One region of the Telluria sp. RB2R28 genome, then DNA from elsewhere that is predicted to be linked to it. Evidence: predicted binding sites of a transcription regulator. Region 1 holds the regulator's gene; the other holds the start of a gene.
What was found. Region 1 encodes sigma-54, which starts transcription at its own class of promoters, with help from an activator protein. Its sites were predicted from a motif close to TGGCANGNAANCTGCTTT; they were not measured.
Positions count from the first base shown of each region.

Region 2: a site for sigma-54 is predicted at 1,885-1,902, ahead of AC56LV_RS18260 (PEP-CTERM sorting domain-containing protein). Genes of this name have one in related genera too.

Region 1 covers NZ_JCASIK010000003.1:21,181-25,377, forward strand. The annotation lists gene AC56LV_RS12360 (enoyl-CoA hydratase/isomerase family protein) at 1-438, opposite strand, end outside; gene hpf (ribosome hibernation-promoting factor, HPF/YfiA family) at 537-893, opposite strand; gene AC56LV_RS12370 (RNA polymerase factor sigma-54) at 968-2,452, opposite strand; gene lptB (LPS export ABC transporter ATP-binding protein) at 2,467-3,222, opposite strand; gene lptA (lipopolysaccharide transport periplasmic protein LptA) at 3,219-3,767, opposite strand; gene lptC (LPS export ABC transporter periplasmic protein LptC) at 3,813-4,197, opposite strand, start outside.
Region 2 covers NZ_JCASIK010000005.1:10,164-14,360, forward strand. The annotation lists gene AC56LV_RS18255 (septal ring lytic transglycosylase RlpA family protein) at 3-1,040, shown strand; gene AC56LV_RS18260 (PEP-CTERM sorting domain-containing protein) at 1,068-1,844, opposite strand; gene AC56LV_RS18265 (SPOR domain-containing protein) at 2,049-2,771, opposite strand; gene AC56LV_RS18270 (type III pantothenate kinase) at 2,765-3,502, opposite strand; gene AC56LV_RS18275 (biotin--[acetyl-CoA-carboxylase] ligase) at 3,499-4,197, opposite strand, start outside.

The DNA.
Region 1 (4,197 bases):
GATATTCACCTCTGGCATTGCCATCCTGGTGCGCTCGGTGACGATGCGCAGGCCGCAATCGGGCCCACCCTGCGCGATGCCCATGCCGCCGCCCATGACCACGCCGTCCATCAGCGCGATATACGGTTTCGGATAAAAATGGATCAGGTGGTTGAGCGCGTATTCTTCGGTGAAGAAATCTTCGAGCAGTGCGCTGCCGCCTTGCGGCGAGGCGTTGCCGACGTCGTGGAAGAAGCGGATATCGCCGCCGGCGCACAGCGCTTTTTCACTGCTGCTGGTGATCACGACGGCATCGACCGCGGCGTCGAGCTGCCAGTCGAGCAGGATCGTGGTCAGTGCGCGCACCATGTCCAGCGACAGCGAATTGAGCGCCTTGGGCCGGTCGAGGGTAATGATGCCGGTACGGTTGGCGATGCGGGTCAGGACGTGTTCGGGCATGGCGTGATCCATCGAAAGGAAACACGTATTTTACCGGCAGCGGGATGCAAAAAGGGCGTCCCGAAAAGACGCCCCTGGCGGTGGTGACCTGCGCTCGATCAGGCGGCAGCGACGTCTGCTTCGTTGACGTCCAGGCGTTTGATCGCTGTGCGGTTATGGTCTTTGAGCATCTGCTTGTGCTTCAGGATTTGTCGATCCAGTTTATCCATCAACATGTCGATCGCGGCGTACAGGTCTTGCGCGACGCTCGCCACGTGCAGGGTCTTGCCCGACACCTGGACATTGATTTCAGCTTTTTGCCTTTTTTCTTTTTCAGTGAGGTTATCGACGGCCAGGAAGACGTGGGTATCTATGACTTGATCGAAATGGCGAATAATGCGTTCCAGCTTATTCTGAACGTATTCACGGATGGCAGGGGTGACTTCGAGATGGTGACCACTGATGGTGAGGTTCATACACACTCCTTTGAAGATGTCACGTCGCTTGCACCACACAGGAGCTGAAGGCACAGACTGTATGAGCGGCGTTGTTACAAGGCTTTGCGGAGACTGACGGGGGGGATCTTGAGCGCTTCACGGTATTTTGCGACCGTCCTGCGCGCAATGACCATGCCTTGTTCCCCGAGCATTTCCGCGATCTTGCTGTCGGATAATGGATTCTTAGGGTCTTCTGCTCCTGTCAATTGTGCGATGAGCGCACGGATTGCCGTTGAGGATGCTTCGCCGCCCGCTTCAGTGGCAACGTGGCTACCGAAGAAATACTTCAACTCGAACATGCCGTGCGGGGTCAGCATGTATTTCTGGGTTGTGACACGAGAGATCGTGCTCTCGTGCAGACCTAGTGTATCAGCTATCTCGCGCAAAACAAGGGGCCGCATGGCAACCGCGCCATGGCTGAAAAAGTTGCGCTGGCGCTCGACAATCGCCTCGGCCACACGCAGGATCGTGTCGAAACGCTGGCGCATGTTCTTGATGAGCCACTTCGCCTCTTGCATCTGCGCGCCCATCTGGCTCTCGCTGCGGCCCTGCTTGAGCATCGTGGCGTACAGGCTGTTCACGCGCAGGCGCGGCATGACGTCCGGGTTCAGCGTGACCGCCCAGCCGTTCTTGGCGCGCCGCACGATCACGTCCGGCACCACGTAATCCGACACGTTCGACGCGAACGCGGCGCCCGGGTGCGGATTGCACTGGCGGACCACGGCCTGCACTTCGCGCAGGTCTTCGTCGTCGCAATCGAGCGCTTTTTTCAGTTTGCTGTATTCGCGCTGCGCGAACCACGTCAGGTAGCCTTCGACGATCTTCAGGGCCATGCGGCGCGTGACCATCGGCACGCCCGGCATGCGCCGGATCTGCAGCGCCAGGCATTCGGCCGCACTGCGCGCGCCCACGCCCACCGGGTCCATGCTCTGCACCATCGCCAGCGCGCAGCGCAGTTCGTCGAGGTCGACGTCGAGTTCTTCGGGCAGCCGCGCGTGGATGTCGTCGAGCGGTTCTTCCAGGTAGCCGTTGTCGTCGAGCGCGTCGATCACCAGTTCGGCCAGCGCGCGGTCGCGGGTCGACAGCAGCGTTTCGCGCACCTGTTCCATCAGGTGTTCGCGCAGCGTGATGGCGCACGCCTCCAGCTGCGGGCGGCCGTCTTCATCGTCGCTGCTGGCGCTGCCGGACGACGTTCCGCTGCCTTCGCTCCACTCGTTGTCGGGCCGGTCGCCATCGACCCCGCCACCTTCAGCGCCCTCGCCCTCGGCCGGCGCGCTGCCTTCGCCCTCGGCCTGCTGGCCCGGCGCCGGCGGCGCCTCGCCAGGTGCCGGCGCATTGTTGATGGCCCCATCGGCCAGCAAGCGCACCGAATGATCGAGCGGATCGTCGAGCCTTTCGAGCAGCGGGTTATCGCCCAATATCTGCTCGATCTCCTGATGCAGTTCGAGCGTGGACAGCTGCAGCAACCGGATCGATTGCTGCAGCTGTGGCGTGAGCGCCAGGTGCTGCGAAGTGCGGAGCTGAAGGGACTGTTTCATCAATTGAGTATGGCTTACATGCGGAAATGTTCACCGAGGTACACGCGCCGTACCGACTCGTCGGCGATGATATCGTCGGGGCGGCCGGATGCAAGCACCGCGCCCTGATTGATGATGTAGGCGCGGTCGCAGATGCCAAGCGTCTCGCGGACATTGTGGTCGGTGATCAGGACGCCGATCTTGCGCTCCTTGAGGAAGCGCACGATGCGCTGGATCTCGATCACGGCGATCGGATCGACGCCGGCAAACGGTTCATCGAGCAGCACGAAGCGCGGGTTGGTGGCCAGTGCGCGCGCGATCTCCACGCGGCGCCGCTCACCGCCCGACAGCGACAGCGCCGGGTTCTCGCGCAGCTTCTCGATCTGCAGGTCGGCCAGCAAGGTGTCGAGGCGGTCGCTGATCTCGGTTTTGGTGAGCGACTTGCCGTTGACCTTCTGCAGTTCGAGCACGGCGCGGATGTTTTCTTCCACCGTCAGCTTGCGAAACACCGACGCTTCCTGCGGCAGGTACGACAGGCCGAGCACCGCGCGGCGATGGATCGGCAGGCTGGTGATGTCGGTGCCGTTGATGCTGATCGAGCCGGCGTCCGACGGCACCAGGCCGACGATCATGTAGAACGAGGTGGTCTTGCCGGCGCCGTTCGGGCCCAGCAAACCCACCACTTCGCCGCATTCGACATCGAGCGACACGTCGCGCACGACCAGGCGCTTGCCATAGCTTTTCTGCAGGCCCTTGACGACCAGCGTGCTGCGATCGTTCAGTTCCGTCATTGCGTGCCTCCGGCCGGCGCACGCTTGGGCGCCAGGATCAGCGTGCCGCGCCCGCCGCCAACCTTGCTCTCGCCGCTGACATCATTGCGCACGGCGACGACTTCCTTGCGGTTGTCGTACGAGATGAACGGGCCGGTCATCTGGTTGGTCATCCGGTCGTTTTCGAGTTCCTTGACGACGGCGTTCGAGTACAGGCGCACCAGCTCCGAGCGTTCGTCGTATTCGATGCGTTCGGCCTGGCCTTCGACCCACAGGTTCGGGCCGCCGTCGCGCTTCTGACGGAACGTGGCGGGCTTGCCGTTGGCGGCGGTGAGCGTCACGCTCATATAGCCTTCGGGTGTCTCCCTGACGACGGCGCGTTCGGCCTTGACCAGCAGCGTGCCGCGGGTCAGGATCACGTTGCCGGTGAAGGTGCGTACGCCTGCGACGCCATCAAGGTCGCCGTTATCGTATTCGAGCGCCGCCTGCTTGAGCGAGTCGGCCTTTTCGGCCATGGCGGTCAAGGAAAGGAGTGAAAAGAAAGCGGCAGCAAAAAGTTTTTTCATTATGGTGCTGGTCCTGGGTTAGCACGCGCGCATGGCTGATGGCCTTCAGCGCTGGCGTGGCGGATAGACGATACGGCCGCGGCCGGACAATTGCATCTGCATGGTCGCGTTGTTGGCCATCATGCCGGTGGCCTTGAGGCTGGACGCGCCAAGCTCCATGTCGATCGGCTGGTCGGTCTTGACGATTTCTTCGTCGGGCAACACGGTCATGGCCTGCGTGCGCACGCGCAGCGCTTCGCTGGCGGGCGTCTTCGGGCGCTGCAGATCGACGTCGCCAAACAGTTCGACGCGGTGTTCTTCGTGGAAGATGCGCGCGTTCCTGGCCACCACCGTCATCGGCGGACGACCCGGTTCGATGCCGCGCATGAGCGGCTGGTCGACGTTCGACACGTCCCCTTGCGGGATGTGGGCCAGGCGCTTGCCCGACACC
Region 2 (4,197 bases), on a different contig from region 1:
CAATGGGCGTTCGCAAAAACATCCCGGCGGTCGTAGTGGTTGCCTTTCTTGTCACGGCGTGCAGCAGTACCGGTGAACACAAGCGCTTGTCGCCATTCCCGTGGCCGCACAAGCCCACCGCCAAGCATGGCCCCGCGCCCAAGCTGCCGCCCGCCAATTCAGGGCGGGGCGGCTACTACAAGGACGACGGCCCGGGCGAGAATCCGCCCGACGGCCTGCTCGAGACGCCCGACGCGGTCGTCGTGGCCGAACCGTTCAACAAGTTCACCAGCCGTCCCTACACGGTGCTGGGCAAGACCTACACGCCGCTGGGCAACGATGAACGGTTGACCCAGCGCGGCATCAGCACCTGGTATGGCAAGAAATTCCATGGCCAGCGCACGGCCTCCGGTGAGCTCTACGACATGTACAAGATGACGGGCGCACACCCGACATTGCCGATTCCGTCGTACGTGCGCGTGACCAGCCTGGAAAGCGGGCAGTCGGTGGTCGTGCGCATCAACGATCGCGGCCCGTTCCATTCCACGCGCATCATCGACGTGTCGTACACGGCCGCGCTGAAACTGGGCCTGCTCGGTAACGGTAGCCACGAGGTCGAGATCGAGCGCCTGTTCCCGGGCGATCCGATCGTCAATCCGGCGCAGATTGCCGCCGCGCGGCGTGAAGCGACATCGCAGGCGCAATCGGCGCCGCCCGAGATCGCCGCGCTGATGCTCGAAGACCGGGTGCAGTCCGACAGCGGCGCCGTCGTGCGCCTGGTGGAGCCGGCAACACCTGCGGCACAAGCGGCATCGGCCGCGCGCGCCACGACGGGCGACTATTACATCCAGCTTGGCGCCTATGGCCGCACCGGCACCGCCGAAGCGATCAGCGACCAGATCGCGCGCGCCGGCGTGGACGTGGGCACGCTCGAGGTGGTGAAGGTGGGGGCATTCAATCGGCTGTACGGCGGGCCGTATCCGACCCGCGCCGAGGCGGTCGAGGCGATGGACGCGCTGCCGGCTTCATTGGGATTGAAGCCGATTGTCGTGCGGCGCTGACGCCTCGCCGGATCGTTCCGAACCGTTTTATACGGCTGCGCGCTTGCGGCGGCGACGCACGGCGCCCAGACCGGCCAGACCGGCGAGCGCCAGCAGGATGCTCGATGGCTCCGGCACTTCGGCGGACGCCTCGACTTCCGTGTAATCCAGCAGCAGCTGTGAATTGGTCAGAATCAGGTCGCCCGCGATTTTCAGATTCAGCGTCAGCTGGTCGCTGCGCAGCAGTTCGTCGATGATCGAACCGTTCGAGATGATACCGCTGATCGTGAAGGCGCCGGTGTAGTCGCGGGTAATGGTCGTCGTATCGGTCCAGCTCTTCGTGTACAGATCATAGCAAGCGTAGAAGTTGCAGCCTCTGCCTTCGTATTTGACCTGAAGCGGGCTCGATGCGGTCGTGCTCGACTCAAGCAATGACGTGCTGCCCGTCCCGAGAACGACGCCGCCGATCGACAGCGCGGCGCTTTCCTGCTGGCGCGTGCGCTCTACCGTTGCGTAATTGGTCAGGTACCGTGCGTAGCTGATCGAGGTGTGGGGACGCCAGCCCGTCATGTTGCTGCCGGTGGAGACCGGTGCCGACGTCGTATACGTATCCGTTCCATCGTCACGGAACGAGAACGAATACGTCAGGCTGTTGACCGTGTAGTCGGCCGGCAGGAACGACTTGCCACTGAACACGGCGCTGTAGTTGTTATTGGCCAGGTCGCTCGACGCGAACGCGCCGGTCATGGCGATGGGGGTGGCCAGTGCTGCAGCGGAGATGGTGCACAGGGTGGTCAGCAAAGCAGTGGTGATCAGTTTTTTCATGGCAAGGTTAAGGTTTAATTTAAGAAACAATTATTTGTATATAGCAATTGTTATGCCAACTGAGCAACTCATTGATTATAAACAATCTTATTTTCTTAAAAAAATTTAGTGTAAAGAAATTCGACACTTTTTCGCGCCTGCGCAATACGCATGGACGAAAAAAAGCGCACCCGCAGGTGCGCTATCGATGGACTGCTAGGTGGTTCAGCTGCAGCGAGTAAGGGCGACGCCACTGTAGTTGTCGGCAATGCCAGTCAAGCGGTCGCGCTCGGCAGCATCGATCTGGCGATACTGGTAGCCGGCGCGCGTCACTTGCGGTCCGCGTGGCAGGATGCGCACGCCGCGCACGCCCTGGCGCTGCAGGTCGGCCACGAGCTTTTGCGCCGCGCCGTCCGACTTGAACACGCCCAGCGAAATCGCATACCGCAATGGCGACGTGTCGTTTTGCATGATGAAGAAGTTGGTCACACCGCGTTCCTTCAGCTCGGCGACGCGGCGCTGGGCGCCTTCGCGGCCACCGTTCGGCGGCAGGTAGACGAGGCGGCTCGTCACTTCCTGGTACGGGATCTCGATGCGCGACTGGCGCGGCGCCAGGCCAAGCCGTGCGACACGGGACTCGAAGCGGCGGGCATCGGCCGTACTGAACGGGCCCGCCTGGACGCAGGCGACCAGATCCCGGGCAACCGGCGCTGGCGCAGGCTCGGGCAGTGGCGCAGCCACCTCGGCTTGCGGCGCTGGTGCAACGCTCGCCGTCGCCGCCTGCCTGGCCTGCGTTGGCGTGAGCTGCTGCATGCGTTCGGGCGCGAGCTGATTCTTCAGGCGCGCGGGCTCGCGCGCCGCATCTGGTGACTGGCCGAGCAGGCCCTGGCCATACGCCAGCAACACCCCATTGGCGCCCAGCAGCGCCCAGAACACGAATTTCAGCACTGCATATCTCCCGTCGAGCCGGCGGCTGCTGCATGCAGGCCGACCAGTACGATGTTATCGACCACCTGGTACCCAACCTTGAGGGCCGGCGCGATATGGGGCGCGGCGCCGCCCGAGACGATGCAGAAGGCGCCGCCCAGGCCAGCCACCGCACGCTCGATCGCGCCCGCCTGCGCCGAGAGCAGGCCGGACAGGATCGCATCATGCGTGTTGTCGCCAAACAGCGGCGGCAGCGCGCCGGCGTCGACCTGCGGCAGTTGCGCCGTATTGCGCGCCAGGCTTGCGGCCATCAGGGCCAGGCCGGGCAGGATCATGCCGCCGATGAAGTGGCCGTCGGCGCGTACCGCGTCGACCGTGGTCGCGGTGCCGCAGGTGGCCACGATCAGGTCCTGGCCGGGCACCAGCGCGCGCGCGCCAATGGCCGCGGCAAAGCGGTCGCACCCGAGCCGCGCCGGCTCGCGGTAGCCATTGGTGACGCCTGCGCGCTGCGGCGCGGACGCGAACCACTCGACCTGCGCATGCGCCGGCAGCAGGGCCGCGATGCGTTCGGCCAGCGCGGGCCCCGCCACATTCGAGACCAGCACACGCGTGGCGCCGGCCCAGTCGGACGCCAATGCATCCAGCCCGGCATGCGCTACTGCACCAGTGCCCAACCAGGCGCCAGGCGCCGCGCCGTCGTTTGCCAGCGCCCACTTCACGCGGGTATTGCCGGCATCGATCAGCAGCATCATGCTTTTACCCGCAGCGAGACGTCGCCGGCCATCACGGTGATACGGCCTTCATCTGTATCGAGCAGCAAGCGCCCGCTATCGTCGACACCGGCGGCGCGGCCTTCGTGCCGCACGACGCCCCCGTCGAGCAGGACGACGGTCTCGCCCTGCCACGCATGGCGCAGGTTCCAGCGCGCGCTGAAGGCGGCAAACCCGCGCATCGCAAATTCGCGCAGGCAGTCGGCCAGGCCGTCGAGGAGCGCCGCCATCAACGCGTCGCGGTCCATGCGCGCCAGCCATGGCATGCTGGCCGCGCTGCGGCCCAGCTGCGCTTCCATCTCGTCCGGCATCAACAGGTTCAGGCCGATCCCGATCACGGTCCAGGTGCCGCCGCCAGGGGCGGACTGGGTTTCGATCAGGATGCCGGCCAGTTTGTCGCCATCCTTGAGGACATCGTTCGGCCACTTCAGCTGTACCTGCTGGCCCAGCGTGCCAAGCGTGTCGGCCAGCGCCACGCCCACCGCCAGCGGCAGGCCAAGCAGCGCCTGTGGCCCGCCGTCGAAGCGCCAGGCGAGCGAAAACGTTAGCGAGCCTTCGGGCGACGACAGCCAGCTGCGCCCGGCGCGCCCGCGGCCGGCGCTTTGGTGTTCGGCCACCAGCAGCAGCGGGGCGGCAAGTGTGCCAGCGCGCGCGAGCAGGTCGGCGTTGGTCGACCC